Regions from separate parts of the Lactobacillus intestinalis genome, predicted to be linked through region 2. Evidence: riboswitches for the same ligand, from Rfam matches in the RefSeq annotation. Region 2 holds a riboswitch; the other holds the start of a gene.
The links. Region 2 has a riboswitch for lysine ahead of lysA (diaminopimelate decarboxylase). Riboswitches for the same ligand answer to the same signal wherever they lie in the genome.
Positions count from the first base shown of each region.

Region 1: another riboswitch for lysine. It lies ahead of KBW87_RS00510 (ABC transporter substrate-binding protein/permease); the one in region 2 lies ahead of lysA (diaminopimelate decarboxylase).

Region 1 is NZ_CP072983.1:96,757-106,559, reverse strand. Features, by position in the region: gene cls (cardiolipin synthase) at 1-698, shown strand, start outside; gene KBW87_RS00540 (hypothetical protein) at 724-1,209, opposite strand; gene KBW87_RS00535 (NAD-dependent protein deacylase) at 1,300-2,004, shown strand; gene KBW87_RS00530 (methylated-DNA--[protein]-cysteine S-methyltransferase) at 2,082-2,600, shown strand; gene KBW87_RS00525 (TerC family protein) at 2,587-3,375, shown strand; gene KBW87_RS00520 (DUF488 domain-containing protein) at 3,451-3,816, opposite strand; gene KBW87_RS00515 (DNA-3-methyladenine glycosylase) at 3,842-4,471, shown strand; lysine riboswitch at 4,518-4,693, shown strand; gene KBW87_RS00510 (ABC transporter substrate-binding protein/permease) at 4,798-6,405, shown strand; gene KBW87_RS00505 (amino acid ABC transporter ATP-binding protein) at 6,405-7,160, shown strand; gene KBW87_RS00500 (DUF805 domain-containing protein) at 7,239-8,201, shown strand; gene KBW87_RS00495 (HNH endonuclease) at 8,233-9,150, opposite strand; gene KBW87_RS00490 (YfbR-like 5'-deoxynucleotidase) at 9,151-9,801, opposite strand.
Region 2 is NZ_CP072983.1:1,010,035-1,019,837, forward strand. Features, by position in the region: gene KBW87_RS04575 (aspartate-semialdehyde dehydrogenase) at 1-685, opposite strand, end outside; gene KBW87_RS04580 (aminotransferase class I/II-fold pyridoxal phosphate-dependent enzyme) at 682-1,863, opposite strand; gene dapB (4-hydroxy-tetrahydrodipicolinate reductase) at 1,879-2,658, opposite strand; gene dapA (4-hydroxy-tetrahydrodipicolinate synthase) at 2,651-3,589, opposite strand; gene KBW87_RS04595 (N-acetyldiaminopimelate deacetylase) at 3,592-4,740, opposite strand; gene dapD (2,3,4,5-tetrahydropyridine-2,6-dicarboxylate N-acetyltransferase) at 4,743-5,453, opposite strand; gene lysA (diaminopimelate decarboxylase) at 5,472-6,776, opposite strand; lysine riboswitch at 6,866-7,047, opposite strand; gene KBW87_RS04610 (aspartate kinase) at 7,205-8,557, shown strand; gene dapF (diaminopimelate epimerase) at 8,572-9,573, shown strand; gene yihA (ribosome biogenesis GTP-binding protein YihA/YsxC) at 9,603-9,803, opposite strand, start outside.

The DNA of each region.
Region 1 (9,803 bases), 790 kb from region 2:
GCCAGGTAAGAATCGTAGGTTCGGCCTCCCTTCTACTTCAAGAACGTTTTGTAATGGACTGGAATGCTTCAATTCAAAACGATGAACAAATTATTACTTTTAACGAAATGTTTTTCCCGGATCTTGATGAACATGATATTACACCAGGAGATGTCGCCACTCAAATTATTTCTGATGGACCTGACCGCTATGAACCCTATATGCGAAATGGTATGATGAGATTAATGCTACTGGCTAGAAAAAGACTCTGGATTCAAACTCCTTATCTAATCCCAGATGATGCTATGTTTGCAACTTGGCAGACAATTGCTTCATCGGGTGTTGATGTAAGGATTATGATCCCCTCAATACCAGACCATCCTTTTATTTATCGCGCTACCCAATGGTACGCTAACGAATTAACTCGCTATGGTGTCAAAATTTATATTTATAATAATGGTTTTTTACACGCCAAAACGACAATTATCGATGATAAATATTCCACCGTCGGATCAATGAATCAAGATTATCGTTCATATGACTTAAACTTTGAAGATATCGTCGTCTTTTACGATAAAAAATTTACTCAGGAAATGGCGGAAACTTTTAAAAAAGACATGGAAAGCTCTACCTTATTAACTAAAGAAATGATTGCCAATCAAGGTCGATATTTACGAACTTTACAAAGCTTTTCTCGAATGCTCTCTCCAATCTTATGATAAAGCAGACTTAACAGTCTGCTTTTTAAATAATATTTTGTACTTCTATTCTGGCATCAGAACTTAGACGCTGACGCAAAACCCCAATTACCATATTTACTTCTCCATTAAAGCGTAAGTAATATTGGCGCTCTTTAACAGTTTGCAAAATACAAATTACCGTGGGCTTTTTAGGATTAGGCACACTAATCAAGCGCACAAAGCTAATATCTGAATAGCGAACCGTCCGTTTAAAGTAGCCAGAAACGACTGCCCGTTTATCTGCAAAACCAGTAAAGCCATCGATGATACTAATGAACAAGAATAAAGCCAAAAAGACGTTGATTCCAGGATCCCCTTTTTCAATATAATTCCAAGTAAAGGCTAGCCAAATAAAAATAATTGCCCAAATAATTGATGATAAACGATAGCGTCCTTTTACTTGCAAGCTAGCTTGCCAATACCAGCTATAGCATGCATAAACCAATAATAATAAATCGATAGTATAATAAAAAGTAGATAAGCTAGTCATAATAACCCTCCTTAAATAAAACACTATGTTAATTATAACAAAGGCAATAATCTATAATTGAGTTAGAAGTATTAGAAAGTGTACAAAAAAATGGATAATACAGAAAAAATTATCGAACTAAAAAATGATATCGACAATGCCAATCATATTGCCTTTTTGACTGGAGCCGGCGTGTCAACCCATTCTGGCATCCCTGACTATCGTTCAAAAAATGGAATTTACAATGGTGTAAAAGAAAGTCCTGAAACTATTTTAAGCGAAAACACCCTCTTTAATCGGCCCGAACTTTTCTACAACTTTGTAATGAACAACATGTATTTTCCAAATGCCAAGCCTAATCTAATTCATGAAAAGATTGCTCAAATTTGTAATCAAAAAGGCGATTTAATCACTCAAAATATCGACCAATTAGATAAAAAAGCTGGTAACGAACATGTAGTAGAATTTCATGGAAATTTATATAACATATATTGTACAAAATGCCATCAAACTTTGTCTTATAATGAGTATGCAGACAGTTATATTCATAAAAACTGTGGAGGAATAATTCGACCAGGAATCGTTCTTTACGGGGAAGGAATTAATCCTGAAAATCTATCAAAATCTATCAATATTATGCAAAAATCAGATCTCGTTATTATTTGTGGAACTAGTTTTGTCGTTTATCCTTTTGCGCAACTATTAGCTTACAAAAAGCCAACCGCTAAAGTTTGGGCTATTAACAAAACTGCTATTAACGCCCCTGAAATTAATGAAATCATTGCTGATGCTCTCGATATTTTTAAGAAATTGTAATTGAATTACTTGCGAGATATTGATATTCTTTACATAAGTTTTTATGATGGCCTTTTATACTCAGGTGGTGAAATAACATGACAGAAGTTTTTTACTATGATACTACTACTATTAATGATCAAGAATATTTTTTAGCTGCTACCAATTTAGGAATAGCTTATTTAGGATTAAAAAGTCAAGATAATTCTACCCCTATATTTGGCTTTTATCCGAATAAAATGCTTATTCATGATCCTAAAAGACTGGAACCTTATGTTAAAGAATTAAAAGAATATTTTGCAGGGAAAAGGCGAAAATTTGACGTACCCATTGATATTTCAGAATTCGGGACAGCCTTTCAAAGAAACGTTTTAGAAGTTGTTAAAAAAGTGCCCTATGGCACTACAGTAAGCTATGGGGATATTGCGACTTCTCTAGAAAATGCTCGGTCAGTTCGTGCCGTGGCCCACGCCGTGGCTCTTAATCCTGTCTTGATTTTTATTCCTTGTCATAGAATAATTATGTCAAACGGTAAACCAGGTGGATATCGTTTAGGACCAAAGGAAAAGATTCGTTTAATCAATTTAGAAAAGAGCTATTTACGTGAACATTCTTAAAATGTACGCACCTTTTTTTGATGGAAATAATTGGCTACATGTTTTAACTAGCAGTAACGACTGGGTAATCATTCTTACCCTTATTTTAATGGAATGCTTATTGTCAGTCGACAATGCGGTGGTGTTGGCTGCGCAGACTCAAGTACTTCCTAATAAATCAGAACAACGTAAATCTTTAGTTTATGGACTATGGGGTGCTTATTTGTTTCGTTTCATCGTCATTGGAATTGGAACTTATTTAATCAATTTTTGGGAAATCAAATTACTGGGAAGCATCTATCTATTTTATCTATGTATTAAATTTTTCTACGATCAGCGCCATCCTCAACAAGCTGCAGAACATGAAAAAGAAAAGAAAGCTGAAAGAGCTGCCCATCACAAAAATAAAAAGCCAAAAAAGCACGTACTTTCTTTATTTTGGCGCACAGTTGTCTCCATCGAAGCCATGGATATTGTTTTTTCAATTGACTCAGTTTTAGCAGCATTAGCTGTTTCAGATAATCCAGTTGTTGTTTTAATCGGAGGAATGATTGGAATTTTGTGCATGAGAGGTGTGGCCGAAATTATCATCAAACTGATGGATATTATTCCGGAATTGCAACCTATGGCGTATGTTTTAATTGGAATTATCGCTTTGAAACTGCTCTTGGAACTTCCACCATTCAATATTGAAATTCCTAATGCTGCTTTTGCAGCAATTGTTTTCTCGGTTTTAGGTTTAACGATTGCTTTCCACTTTGTTCGCGTTAAAAAGCACGGTCAAAAACATCTATAAAGAAAAAGTCCCACCTTGAATTATTGTCAAGATGAGGCTTTTTTATTCTCCAAGGATAATTTTCTTGATTTTGAATCAAATTTTAAGTTTTTTCTCTACATATTCTTTCAAAACAACTGCTTGATTGTGCTTCCGATTTTTTGCGCCATACAAAAACAACACATCTTCTGTAGCAAGTTGTGATTTTACATTTTCCACAAATTCAGGTGTAAACTGATTGTGGTTAAGCTCTTCAATGTATTTTTGCTTGAATTCTGGAAATTTCTCATCCTCATGATTGAACCACTTCCGCAATTCATTAGTAGGCCCGATTTCCTTATCCCATTCATTCAAATGGGCTTTAACCTTACTTACTCCGCGAGGCCACATTCGATCAATTAAAATGCGGTAGCCCGTTGGCTGCTCATGGTCATAGATTCTAACTAATTTAATTTCAGACATTTTTCTACCTCTTGAAAGGAAAAACATGGATTACAAAACTTATTTTACTACTCAACCAACCGATAAAATTGCTAAAGATTTGATTGGACGTCCGCTTTATTTTAATAATGGTGAAAAACTGGGTGGCTACATCGTTGAAGCCGAAGCCTACATGGGAAAACGGGATCGTGCAGCCCATTCTTACAACGGTCGGCGCAGCCAAGCAAATGAAGGCCTTTATGGTGCGGGTGGCACTTTATATATTTATTCTCAGCGTCAATATTTTTTCTTTGATGTTGCGTGTCAAGAAAAAGATGAGCCTCAGGGAGTGCTCATTCGTGCTATTGAACCAGTTTGGGGAATTGACACCATGATTAAAAACCGCAACGGTAAAACCGGCCCCCTTTTAACTAACGGTCCCGGTAAAATGATGCAAGCTCTAGGAATTACTAGTCGAAAATGGGATCTTCATTTTCTTACAGACTCTCCTTTTGAGATTGATCTTGATGATAAAAGTAAAAGAATTCCCCAGAAAATTGTTGCTTCAAGTCGCGTTGGGATTAACCAAAGCGATCCGCTTTGGGCCAATAAGCCACTCCGTTATTATGTTAAAGGTAATCCCTATGTTTCTAAAATGAAAAAACGTGATTTTGCTCAAAACAACGGTTGGGCTTGACAAATAGCCCTTTTCCCTTTAAGCTGTGTAACAGTTAAATATTTTCCAATGCAATAGAGGTTGCGACAAGCACAAGGATATTGTGAATACGCGAATATAATGATCAATATTTGAAGGATTGCCGCCGAAACGAGTTTATCTTTCGCGAGTTAAGTTTGTTGGGTTGCAGGAGAAGATCCTGCAGACTGTCTCGGTTCGTCCCCGAGGAGCGCTATAAGATTTGGTTTAATTACTGATGATTACGACCTCGCTGCATATGCGAGGTTTTTATTTACGCTTTTTATTGTATTGGCTTTACTTGAATAATTATTTGGAGGTTTTTTTCTGTGAAGTCAAAATGTAGATGGCTAGCTGCAATAATGGCAGTTGTGCTTAGTTTAATTATTGGAATTTCTACCAATTCTAAGGTTCAAGCAAAAAGTACGTCTGAGCCTTTAAAGATTGGTATGGAAGCCAACTATCCGCCATACAATTGGACTCAAACTACTAGTGCAAATGGTGCGGTTCCAATTGAAGGTTCTCACTCTTATGCAAATGGTTATGATGTTGAAATTGCTAAGAGAATCGGTAAAAGATTACACCGTAAAGTTGTTGTAGAAAAAACTGAATGGGACGGTTTACTTCCAGCATTAACTTCTGGCAAGATCGATTTGATTATTGCTGGTATGAGTCCAACTGCAGCCAGAAGAAAAGCGATTAACTTTTCTGAACCATACAGAAAAAGTACTTTTGTTGTTATCATGAACAAAGACAACAAGTACGCTGCTGCAAAGAAATTAAGCGATTTTAAGGGTGCTAAGTTAACTGCTCAACAAGGGACTTTGCACTATGACTTAATCAAGCAATTAAAGGGTGCTAAGAGAGAACCAGCAATGCGTGACTTCTCAGCTATGAGACAAAGTTTAGCTTCTGGCACTATTGATGGTTACGTTGCTGAAGACATCGAATTTGAAAGTTACCACAATGTTAACCCTAACATCGTTGCCGTTAACTTAAACAAGATGGCTGGTTTTCATGTAGATCACGATGATTCTGTAACTAGTATCGGTGTTAAAAAAGGCAACACTAAACTTTTAAATGAAGTTAATGCGACTTTAAGAAGCATCCCTACTAAAGAACGCGATCAATTGATGTCTAAGGCCATCAGAGAGCAACCAAAGGCTGGTAATAGTGCTAAGAAAGAAAACTGGCTTGTTTCAACTTGGAAGCAATATGGTCATATGATTCTTAGCGGTATCGGCATGACTTTACTTTTAGCTTTAGTTGGTACTATCGTTGGTTTCTTCATTGGTTTGCTCGTGGGTATCGTTCGTACTATTCCAACCCCTACCACTCGTGGCAAGCGTTGGGCTTTAAACTTTGTTAAGTGGTTATTATCAGTTTACGTAGAAATTTTCCGTGGTACTCCTATGATGGTTCAAGCAGCCGTGATCTACTATGGTATTGCTCAATTCTGGCACTTAAACTTGAACCGTACGGTTGCCGCTTTAATTATTGTTTCAATTAATACCGGTGCTTACCTTGCCGAAGTTATTCGTGGTGGCATTATTTCTACACCTGAAGGACAATTCGAAGCCGCTAGTGCACTGGGGATGACTCATAACCAAAGAATGTGGCACATCATTTTACCTCAAGCTATCAAGAACTGTTTACCATCAATTACTAACGAATTTATCGTAAACATTAAGGATACTTCAGTATTGAGTATTATTTCAGTATCTGAATTGTTCTTTGTTGGTACTACAATTGCGAGTCAAACTTTCCAATTCTTCCCAACATACTTAACTATTTCTGTAATTTACTTAATCTTGACCTTCACCATTACTCGTATTTTCAACTTGATTGAAAAGAAGCTTGAAGGCAACAAGAACTACAACTTAATGGCCAACCAAGTTCAAGTTGGTACACCTAAGGATACGGAGGCAAATAACTAATGACTGAAAGCAAGCAAACCATCTTAAGTTTAAAGCATATGCAAAAATCCTACGGTGATCACCAAGTTTTGCGCGACATTTCAGTTGATATTAATAAAGGTGAAATCGTAACGATTATTGGTCCTTCTGGTGGTGGTAAATCAACCACCTTACGTTGCATTAATTTGCTTGAAGAACCAACTGGTGGCGAAATTGATTTTCACGGTGAAAACATCCTTCATCCTGGATACAATCGTAATGAATTTCGTTCTAAGGTCGGCATGGTTTTCCAGCAATTTGACTTATTTGAAAACAAGAACGTTTTACAAAATTGTATGATTGGACAACAATTAGTACTTAAGCGTTCAAAAGAAGAAGCTAAGAAGATTGCTCTTGAAAACCTCAAAAAGGTTGGTATGGAACCATTTGTTAATGCAAAACCAAGCCAATTATCTGGTGGTCAACAACAGCGTGTGGCTATTGCCCGGGCAATTTCAATGGATCCTGAGGTACTTCTCTTCGACGAACCAACAAGTGCCCTTGACCCTGAAATGGTTGGTGAAGTACTTGATGTTATGCAAAAGTTGGCTACTACTGGATTAACGATGGTCATCGTTACGCACGAAATGGGCTTTGCAAAGAGTATTTCTGATAACGTTTTGTTTATTAGCGACGGCGTGATTACTGAACAAGGCCATCCAAAGGATCTCTTTGATAATCCTCAAAACGCCAAGACACAAAAATTCCTAAGAAATTTTAGAAAGATGGATTTCTAAAATAATAAAACACTTAGAAGCTGTAGCTTTTGAGTGTTTTTTGGTACAATGAAGCAAATCAAAGTGGGAGGAATTAGGATGACAAATCAAAATTACTACTTCGTCAAACCATATGACGAAGATTTAGCTAGACCACCTCACGAGAGTCTTGGTCAAATTCTAAATGAAACATACTTGCAGCCTTTTAACTGGAAGGGGCGCACAACTAGAAAATCTTATTGGATCAGCTTTTTAATCAACGCAATTTTAGCTTGTTTAGTAACTGGAATTACCAGCTACGCCTTAAACACTCATATTAACTTAGGGCTAAAATGGATCGATTTAGTTGTAAGTGTAGTCGTTTTAATTTGGATCTTTTTGGCTGGATTGGGACAACGAATTCGTCGTTTGCATGATGTCAACTACAGCGGGTATTGGTATTGGGCAACAATCGTGCCTTATGGTGCTTTATTTGTAAACTTTTACTTGATGATTCAACCATCAGTTCAAAGGCCTGTAAAATGGGGAAATTATCTTTTCTATAATTCAAATTCCCCAAGCAATAATTATTATGACCAAGTTTACAATCCTGAAATGGATCGTTCCAATATACCAGTTCCTACAATCGGTCAAATTCTAAAAGAGCACTTTTTTGATTGCTTCAAATGGAATGCCAGATCCACTAGAACTTCATATTGGGTTGGAAGCGCCGTTAATGTAGTTATCTCAATAATTGGCTTCATAGTTTACTACTTTGTTGCGTTCATGTTTTTCTTAGGAGCGCCATTTACTGAAATATTTAACAATAATCCGTTTCTTTTAACCTTTAGCATTATCTCTCTAATCGTCTTAGCCGCTTTTTGGATTTGGGCTACAATTGCGCAAATTGGTCATACAGTCCGTCGTTTGCATGATGCCGACTTTATCGGTTGGTGGTGGTGGATCGGCGTAATTCCATACATTGGTTCAATTTTGTTACCTCTCCTTCTGTTCCATCCAACAGTCGAAAAAGAAGTAAAATGGAATACTTACTTATTTGAAGAAACAGATAAAATCAAATAACTAAAAACCTCGAGCGTTTGCTCGAGGTTTTTTAAATGACATCTTTTCTTTGATTTAGCTGATATAGTTTCCAACCCGTATTAAAGTGATTCTCACGCGTTTTTCTTAAAGAGTCATAATCGCTCTCAAGACTGTCAATTGCATCTTGTAGCTTCTTATTTTGCTTTCTCATCGCATTTAACTCAGGATCATTGATAACTCCTTTAAGATGAGCCTTAGCAGCTAATTGACGACGACGATTTTCAAATTCTTCCTTCAAACTACCAATGCTATTTTCATAGCGAACCAGCTTTTTATTCACATCTACAATCTGATCGTTAAGCTGTTTAAAAAGTTTATATGGCATGTCAGATTTAATTCGATTACATTCACTACATGACAAGGTTAAATTATCTAAATCATTATTATGCGACAAAGAAACCGGGTCCTTGTGATCGACACTGGTTCCCTTGCGACCGCAATACTGACAGCGATAATGATACTTAGCCCGAATGCGCTCCCGATCAATATAATCAACCTCATTCAGTTGAAAGTTTACTGTAAGACCTAATTTTTCTAAATTATAGGCAAAATCACGCCCCTGATCTGGAATATAATCAATTTTACCTAATTCGCTCTTGATCACAGCATCATTAAATTCTTTACGTGGCAACTGCTGGAGTGCCAAGCGATTACCATCATAATCCTGAATAAAGGCTTCATAACGCTTGCGTAGTTGCTTCGTATTTACTAAATGATCTTCACTATCACCGTCATTATTGTTTCCAACATAGGTATACAAAAGAGCTTGGGCAAAAGTTTTCACAGTCGAATTAGCATAATCCTCAGCATTTTTCCCCATTTGTAAACAAATATCACAAATGCTCGTCAATTTAGGATTAATTAGACCTTCTTGTTTAAAATGAAGGGAATCAATCCGCAATCCACATGAACTACATTGAAATTTCACTTATTTATCCGCATCCCCCATCAACAAAATACTAAAGGCAATTCGCTGCATCTTGTCTTTTCCAGCAAAATCCCCCTTAAACAAATCTGGCAAAATATGCTTGATAAAGTATTGCACGCATACCATATCATCATACTTTTTAATAGTTTCCAAACTTTCCTTAAACATTTGCATAAAGACCGGATTAGGATTACCTAGTTCAATTTCACCATAGGCTTCATAGAGTAGATCCAATTTATCGCAAATTGATAAAATCTTTCCTTCCAAAGTATCATCTTTAGCTTCAGAAAGTCGCTTAGTATAGATAGCTTGGAATTCTTTGGGGATTTCCTCTTTGATAAACTTTTGGGTCATCTTTTCCTCCACTTCACCAATCATCTTTCGCAATTGAGGTGTGGCATACTTAACGGGAGTTTTAATATCACCGATAAAACGCTCGGTATAGTCATGGTTCAAGCTCTTTTCGTATAAAGCTTTCCAATTAACCTTTTGTTTTCCTACAACTTCTTCGATATCTCCCATCATTTGAGCCAATTCAGCGGTTCTATATGAGTGATCAGCCACTGAATGGTGTTGATATTTAAAGTAGCCCGGTGCACGATCGATTGACTCTAAACTATTGAATCCTTGAATATAAGCATTTAATCCCATAA
Region 2 (9,803 bases):
TAGTCTCGTGAATCATTTTCCATTCTTCATGAGAATAACCACTATCTTCTAAAACATCAATTTGAGGAAGCAAATTAAATGCTAAAGGATAATGCTTTTTATCACCTTTAGTTGGCAAAATATGTGCATCTTCTTGCATATTCTTACCATCTAAGTAGGCTTGTGATTCTTTCTTAAGTTCATCGATTGCGGCTTGGCCTGCACCAGAAGCTGCTTGATAAGTTGAAACAATAATTTGCTTTAAGCCAAACTTTCTGCGAACTGGTTCTAGCGCCATCACCATCTGAATAGTGGAACAATTTGGATTAGCAATAATACCGTGATGATTCTTTAAAGCTTCCGGATTAACTTCAGGTACTACTAAAGGCACATCTTCATCCATTCTAAAAGCACTGGTGTTATCTACACAGACGGCCCCTCTTTTAACTGCTTCTGGTAAAAACTTCTTTGATACACTTCCACCAGCTGAAGACAACACTAAATCAACACCATCAAAAGAATCAGGAGTAGTTTCTTCAACTACTAAATCTTGATCCCGAAACTTAAGATGCGTGCCCGCTGAACGTGATGAAGCAAGCAGCTTCACGCTTTTAACCGGAATCGTTGACTTAGCTAATTGGTCAATCATTCTTCTACCAACTGCACCAGTAGCACCTAAAATTGCAACATTATATTCCTTACTCATTGTTCATTACCTTCTTTTAAAAACTCGCCCATTCTCTTTAATGCAACTTGCAAAGCCTCATTGGATGAGGCATAGGATAATCTAATATAACCTTCTCCACCAGGTCCAAATGCACTTCCTGGAGTAACTCCAACTTTTTTCTTAAAAGCTAAATCTAGTGCAAATTGCATATCATCGGTTCCATATTTTTCTGGAATTTTTGCAAAAATATAAAATGCGCCTTGGGGTTTAACAAACTCAACGCCCATTTTGCTTAATTCATTTACTACAAAGTCACGTCTTTTTTGATAATTTTTTTTATACTCTTCTGAATCATCAATTCCATTAGTAAGAGCTTCAATCGCCGCAGCTTGAGAGGAATCAGTAGTGGTAGTAACCATTAAGCCGTGAACCTTACTGATTTGATCCATTACCTTTTTTGGCCCTGCAATATAGCCTAAACGGTAACCCGTCATTGCATGAGATTTGGATAAACCAGAAATATATAAAGTTCTCTCTGGAATTTCAGTAGCAATTGAATAATGCTCAACACCATAAGTTAATGAACTGTAAATTTCATCAGTGATCACATAAAGATTGTATTTTTCGACTATTTTAGCTAGTTGCTTGATTTCTTCATGACTATATTCAACTCCAGTTGGATTAGTCGGATAGTTGAAAATTAATCCTTTAATAGTTGGATCATTTTTTACTACGTCTTCTAACTTTTCGGCAGTAAGTTTAAAGTTATCGCTTGCTGTATTCACTAAAGAATATTGAACTCCAGCTAAATTAGCAACTGGCCAATAAAGTGAAAAAACAGGTGTAGGAACTAAGATTTTATCTTCAGGATTAAATAAAGCAAAAATAGCGGCATTAATTGCTTCTGTAGCTCCGACAGTAGCTACAATTTCACTCTTAGGGTCATATTTAACGTGAATTGTTTTGTCTAAAAAACGACTAATAGCCTCTAGAAGCTCTTTCTTTCCTTTTTGAGGAGCATAATGAGAATCATTTTCCTCAATACTTTTAACAGCCGCTTTTTTTACATGTTCAGGTGTATTTAAATCTGGTTCACCTAAAGTCAACTTAATAATGTTTGGAATTTCTGAAACTTTATTATCAAAAATCCGAATTCCTGATGGCTTTAAGTTTTCAACCTTTTCACTAAAATGAAGATTATCAGCTAATTCTGGCATTTTTGGCCTCACAATCTATAAAATGTTTTCTAATCCAACTATCAATTCATGTAAAGAATCAACTTTTTTAAGGGCTACTTTAACCCCGCTCATAAATGATTCACGATCAAACGAATCTTGTCGAATAGTTAAAGCTTCCCCCTTACCGCCGAACAAAACTTGTTCATGAGCAATGTAACCTGGAAGGCGAACAGAATGGATCTTAATTCCTTCATAATCTCCACCACGAACATGAGCTAAGCTTTCAACTTCATTAGGAGCAGTCTCATGTTTTGGCCGATTTTCCGCAATTAATTTTGCCGTGCTTAAAGCCGTTCCAGAGGGAGCATCTTTCTTATCAGCATGGTGCATTTCAATAATTTCAACATCTGGAAAATATTTTGCAGCTTCTTTTGCAAATTTCATCAGTAAGACTGCAGACATTCCAAAATTAGAAGCAATTAACCCTCCCACTTGTTCTTTTTTAGCTAAGTTCTTTAGTTTTGCCACTTGTTCATCATTTAAACCAGTCGTGCCCACAATTGGTGAAATATGATGCAAAATTGCATACTTTACATTTTCATAAACTGCATTAGGAGTAGTGAAGTCAATCCAAATATCGGCAATATTTTCAGGAATATCGCTTAATTGATTAAAAATTTGAGCAGTCTTAGGAAGATGATATTCTTCAGGATCATGATTAGCATGTGGACTAAGACCTGCTACAATTTCAAAATCGGCCATGTTATTTACTAAGTTCACTGCCTTTTGCCCCATGGCACCTGCAAAACCAGCAATTAAAACCTTTTTAGTCATTTTCTTCCACTTCTTTTCCTAAATCTAGTGGTAATTCGTGCATTAAAGCATCATCTTTTAAGCCTAAATGTTGTGCTAAGGTTACTTTTTCTTCTTCATTTAAACTTACTAATGGCAAACGACAACCACCAGTCTCAAATCCCTGTGCATTTAAAACTGCTTTAACTGGCGATGGGGATGGATACATAAATAATGCAGCCATTCTTGGAGTTAACCATCGTTGCAAGCGAGCAGCCTCAGGATAGTTACCTGCATATAAATCATCATACATTTCACGCATTTGCTTAGAATAAATGTGTGAAGCCACTGATACAACTCCATTGGCCCCAAGCAAACGCGCAGTTAAAGCTTGACTATCCTCACCAGTAAAGACTTGGAAGTCATTATCCTTATGATCAATAATGTATTCCAATTCCTCTAAGCTAGCACATTGCTTAATTCCTTTAATATTTTCAATATGAGAGAGTTGAACCACTGTTTCCTGATTCATTTTGACTCCAACACGTCCTGGAATGTTGTAAATCAAGATTGGAAGATCAACATTCTCGGCTACTGCAGTAAAGTGAGCTACCATACTACGCTGATTTGGCTTGTTATAAGGGGGAACAACAACTAAGGCATAATCAATTCCTTTAATTTTTGCTACTTCATTAGTAAATGCAATTGTTTCTGCAGTGTTATTGCTTCCAGTTCCAGCAATCACTGGAACACGGCCATTTACAATTTCGCCAAATTTAGTATAGAGCTCAATTTTTTCATCATGAGACAAAGTTGGTGTCTCACCCGTTGTACCTCCAATTACAAAGCCATTAGTTCCTTGACTAATCAAATAATTAGTTAACTTCTTCAAACTGTCATAATCGATTTCTTCATTTTCATCAAAAGGAGTTACAAGTGCCGTTAATAAATCAGTATCAATTAATCTTGTCAATTTCATTTCTCCATTCTATAAATCAAGAATCCTTTAATAGCCTCTATACCTCGTATAATACTACTTTCATTAGGTGTTAACGTTGCCGAATGAAGTTCGGAGTTATCTTCTACTCCTAACCAAAACATTACTCCAGGGAATTTAGCTAATAAAAATCCAAAATCTTCTCCCGTCATTGCTGGCGCTGTTTCAACATAGTTGACTTGAGGATTATTTTTCATATACGAAATAAATTGCTTAGTTAATTCAGGATTATTTTCAACAGGCCAGTAGCCTCCTTGATTCAGCTGCAATTCAACATCCAAATTATAGCTACGAGCAATACCTTCACAAATATCTTTTAAGCGTTGATCAATTTGAACAATCATTTTTTGAGTTAATCCCCGAATTGTTCCCTCAATTCTGGCATGACCTGCAATTACATTTCGAATTGTACCCGCTTTTACTTTTCCTAAAGTTACTACCCCACTTTGAATGGGATCGATACTTCTAGAAATAATAGTTTGAATTTGCATAATTAAACTAGCTGTTGCCACAACCGTATCATTAGCATTTTGCGGAAAAGCAGCATGACCACTTTTACCAGTAATGTCAATATTTACCTCAGTGGTTCCTGCAAACAAAGTTCCCATTCGGCAACCAATTGCACCTGCTGGCAAAGCTGGATTGTCATGTAGACCATAAAATTCATCCGGTTTAAACTCATCATGAAAAATTCCTTTTTCATAGGCTTGTCTACCGCCACTTTCACTTTCTTCAGCCGGCTGAAAGAAAAACAATAAATTATCTTGAGGTTGATTCTCACTAAAATAGTTTAAAAGTCCTAAAGCAACTGTCATATGAATATCATGTCCGCACGCATGCATTACATTAGGATTTTTAGAAGCATATGGAAGATTAGTTTTTTCATTAACCGGTAAAGCATCAATATCTGCACGATAACCAATAGTTCTTTGAGGATTTTTACCTTTTACCAATACTAAAATGGCAGTTGGAAGCGATTGTGGCACTTCGATTTTTAAATAATCTTGATTAAAGCTCTTGATAATATTTAAAAGATAATCATGAGTTTTAAATTCTTTAAGAGCTAATTCCGGAATTTGATGTAAATGACGCCTAATCTGAATAAGTTCTTCTTTTGTTAAAATCATCGCTATATCTTTCTTAAATTATCTTCTAAACCAGTTTTGCTTTCGGTTTTTTGATCAACTTTTTTAATAACTTTAGCTGGCACACCTGCCACCACAGTATAAGGAGCTACATCATGAGTTACAATTGCCCCTGCCGCAATTACAGCACCTTCACCAACATGAACGCCTTCAATTACTACTGCATTAGCACCAATTAAAACATTATCATCAATTCTTACTGGTTCCGCAGAAGCAGGTTCAATTACGCCTGCTAAAACTGCATTGGCACCCACGTGGCAATGCTTTCCTACAATAGCACGTCCTCCTAAGACAGCACCCATATCAATCATAGAATCATCACCAATTTCGGCACCAATATTAATCACTGCTCCCATCATAATTACTGCATTATTACCGATTACGACATGATCTCTAATCAAAGCTCCTGGCTCAATACGAGCATTGATTTCTTTTAAATCCAGTAAAGGTACGGCAGAATTACGGGCATCGTTTTCGACATGATAATCTTCAATCTCTTGCGAATGGTTTGCTAAAAATTCTTTTATTACTTGCCAATCTCCAAAAATCACGCCACTTTCAGCATTGACAAAATCTTGAATCTCTTCTGGAAAGTCAAGATTTTCCAAATCTCCTTTAAGATAAACTTTGACTGGCATTTTTTTAGGAGCATTTCCAATATAATTAATAATACTTTGAGCATCTAACTTTGACATTTTTATCTCTTTTCTACATTAAATATTGTAATCTTGGTCTAAATGAATTAAATCTTCTAAGGATTCTCTTTTAACTACTACTTGTGCTTTCCCATTTTCTGCAAAAACGACAGCGGGACGAGGATTACGATTATAATTTGAAGCCATTGAGTACCCATAAGCACCAGTATCAAGCATGGCCAAAATGTCACCTGCTTTTAACGAAGGTAACTTAGCATCTGCTAAAATATCGCCCGATTCGCAATATTTACCAGCCACATGAAATTCTTGACTAGCCTTTCTTTGTGGATCGTTAGCTAAAACTGTTTCATATTTTGCTTGGTAAAGAGCTGGACGAATGTTGTCTCCCATCCCTCCATCAACAGCAACATAAGGAACTAAGCCGGGAATTTCTTTCATGCTTCCTACTTTGTAGAGATTGTACCCTGCTGGTCCTACAATGGAGCGCCCAGGTTCAATATCAATTTCAGGAATGGGAAAATTATGTTTAGTTGCTTCATCTTTAATTGTTTTCACAATGACTTTTACAAATTCTTCTGGCTTTAGAGGATGATCTTCTTGAACATATTTAATTCCAAAACCACCACCGACATTGATTATTTGAGCTGTATAATCATAATTTTTTCTCCAAGATGCTGCAACATCAACCAATTTAGCTGCCGCCATTTCAAAACCATTAAGTTCAAAAATTTGTGAACCAATATGGGCATGAATCCCTAACATATGCATTCTTTGATTTTTCAAAACTTCTTGTAAAGCTTTGTCTGCTTGACCAGAATCTAGATCAAAACCAAATTTGCTATCTACTTGACCAGTTTGATCATATTCATGAGTGTGAGCTGAAATGCCCGGCGTGATTCTAAGCATCACGTTGATCTCACTATCTTGTTCTTCAAGAACCTGACTAAGTAAATCAATCTCATAGAAATTATCAATCATAATTTTGCCAACATGGTTTTTAACAGCCATTTCAAGCTCTTCTTTTGATTTATTATTGCCATGAAAACTAACCCGCTCTATTGGGAAATTGGCCTTCATAGCTGTATAAAGCTCACCTGCAGACACAACATCGGTATAAGCTCCCTCCTCATTGGCAACTTGATACATTGCAATTGAAGCGAAAGCTTTACTTGCATAACTCACTGCATAATTAACTTGTTCTTCTTCAAACACCTTTTTAAAAGCGCGAATTTGATGACGAATTTGACTAACATCATATACAACTAAAGGAGTCCCATATTCTTTAGCTAGCTCAAGACTATCCATTCCTCCAATAGTTAAATGACCTGCTTGATTAATCTGATTAGTAATTTGTGAATTCATATTTTGCCTGCATTTCTAAAAAATAGAAGCGCTAATAAAAAATCCATTGTCTGCGCTCAACAAACAACGGATTAAATTATTTTTAATCTTATGATCGATAGCGCTCCGCGAATCTTAATTTTCGCGACAGTTTACAATCTCTTAAATTGCATCCCAGCAAATAATACTTGGCCTCATATTATCACTTCGGCAACTTCCCCTTTCACAATTCATCATAGTTTTGCCTAAACTCCTAATTGCTACTTTTGTCAGTTGCGCCTCTTCGAATTTGACTAAATTGTATATTTTATTAAAAACAGAGTCAATAGTTTTACATGATTTTTTAATTTTTATTGCAAGTTTGAAAATTAATGTTAAACTTCAATTAAAATCTTTTAATTAAAGCACATTTACTTGCAGCTTTAATTAAACTAAAAGGAAGTACTGATATGAGAGTAGTAAAATTTGGTGGTAGTTCGCTAGCCACCGGCACTAGTGTGAATCAAGCACTTGAGATTATTTTAGCTGACCCATCTCGACAAGTAATGGTTGTCTCAGCTCCTGGTAAAAGAAATAGCTCGGATATTAAAGTTACAGATCTTTTAATTAAATATGCAAAAACTGTCCTAAATCATCAAAACTATTCAAAAATAGTTGACGAAATTTATAGTCGCTATCAAGAAATTGGTCATTTTTTTGGATTAGATGAGACTCAACTTAACATAATTAAAGATATTCTACTTTCTTTACCCGAATCTTCTTATCCAACTGATGATTATCTAATTGCCGCATTTAAAGCTCATGGCGAACGATTAAATGCACGATTAATTGCAATGATTTTAAATCAAAAAGGAATTAAAACTAAGTTTTTAGATCCTCATGAAGCCGGTTTAACCGTTACTGGTGAACCTAATGATGCGATTGTGAGTCCTGAGACCTACCTCAATCTTGATAAAATTAAAATAGATTCTGATGAACATGTCATCTTTCCAGGCTTTTTTGGTATTACACCTTCTGGCCATATCGCCACTTTTTCTCGAGGAGGTTCGGATATCACCGGGGCAATTTTAGCTAAGGGATTGCATGCAGACCTATATGAAAACTTTACAGATGTCAATGGAATCTTCGCAGCTAATCCAGCTATTATTGATCATCCTCAATCTATAAAGACCATGACTTACCGCGAAATGCGTGAATTGTCATATGCGGGATTTTCTGTTTTCCATGATGAAGCTTTAATTCCAGCCATTGAAGGGGAAGTTCCAATTAACGTCAAAAATACTCATGATCCTCAAAATCCTGGTACCATGATTGTCCCTGACAAGCGATTTAAGCCTCTTAATCCTATTACAGGAGTAGCGAGTCAAAAACACTTCTCTGCTCTTTATTTGCATAAATATTTGCTCAATAAAGAAGCCGGCTTTACTTTACGTATCTTACAAATTCTTTATAAGCATAATATTCCTTACGAACATATGCCTTCTGGGATCGACGATATCACAATTATCTTTAATCGCCAGTTTTTAAATGATCAATTAATTGATTTAATTTGTAACGAAATTCAGTCTTTAATTAATCCCGATCAACTTGAATGGATTGATGATTATGCCATTATTATGATCGTCGGCGAAGGGATGAAATATGAACATGGAATTAGTTCACAAATCCTGGCCTCCCTAAACAAAGAGGATATTTCACCTCAAATGATCAACCAAGGCGCTTCACAAATTTCAATCATGATTGGAACCAAGAAAGAAGAAGCTGATCAAGTAGTTAAAACAATTTACAAACAATTTTTCTAGAAAGGATTCTTTACATGTCAACTTTATATAAAGTGCACGGCTCTCAAAACCATTTTTTTATTCTAGATCAAACAGAACTTTCCACTCCTCTTACAGATACAGAATTAGTTGAATTCACTAAAAAAATCACTAATCCCTCATCAGGAATTTTAAATGGAGCCGATGGTGTTTTAGCAATTAATTCTCCTACCCGGCCACAAGCTTTAGCGCAAATGCGAGTTATCAATACCGATGGTAGTGAGGCCTCAATGTGTGGGAATGGACTAAGAACTGTCGCTCGCTATTTATCCAAAAAATATAATCAAGACAACTTTTTAGTAGACACCATGAATGCTAATTTACGTGTTCGTAAGCCTGATAATTTAGCTAAAGGAGTAAAAGCCTTCGCAGTCGAGATTTCTCCGGTATCTTTTAATAAAAGCTCTCTTCCCTTCCAAAATTTAGGTTACAATCGCATCATTGACCAATATTTACCAGAAATTTATCCCGGTCTACGTTTTACTTCAATTGCCGTTCCCAATCCCCATTTGATTAGTTTTATGGATCAAAATCAAATTGAAAGTAATATTTTAAAAGAAGTTGGAAAATATTTAAACGGTGATAATCCTTACTTCCCAGATGGAGTCAATGTCAACTTTGCCCAAATCCTCGGTAAAAACAAGCTCTTTGTACGTACCTATGAGCGCGGAGTAGGTTTTACAAATGCCTGCGGAACTGGAATGTCGGCCACATCTTTGGCATTTTGTTTGACTCATCCGGAGAAAGGATTCTTTAATCAATCAATTGACGTTTACAATCCGGGTGGAAAAGTTCAAACAATTGTCCATCACGAAAATCATACTTATTGGATCGAATTAATTGGGAATGCTACCTTTACAGATCAAATTGAAATTAGTGAAACTGACTTACATAATTGTGATTTTTCAAGCATAAATATAACTTCTACTGAAGAAGAAAGTGACTATCAAAACTTCATTCAAAACTTGCCCCATTTTAATAATCTCAGCGCAAACTAAAAAAGAGAGGAATGTGATTCCTCTCTTTTTTAATCTTCTAAATGCTTCTCAATCCAATCTCCAAGTTCTTTAACGTGCAATTTTGACACAGAACTAAATGTAAGGACAGAAACATTCTCATAACTCAAGTCCAGATGCTTTTTTAAATTTGATAGCACCTTATTTACTTGGCTCTTTTTAATTTTATCCATTTTGGTGCACACTACCAAAATTGGCAAGTTCAAATATTG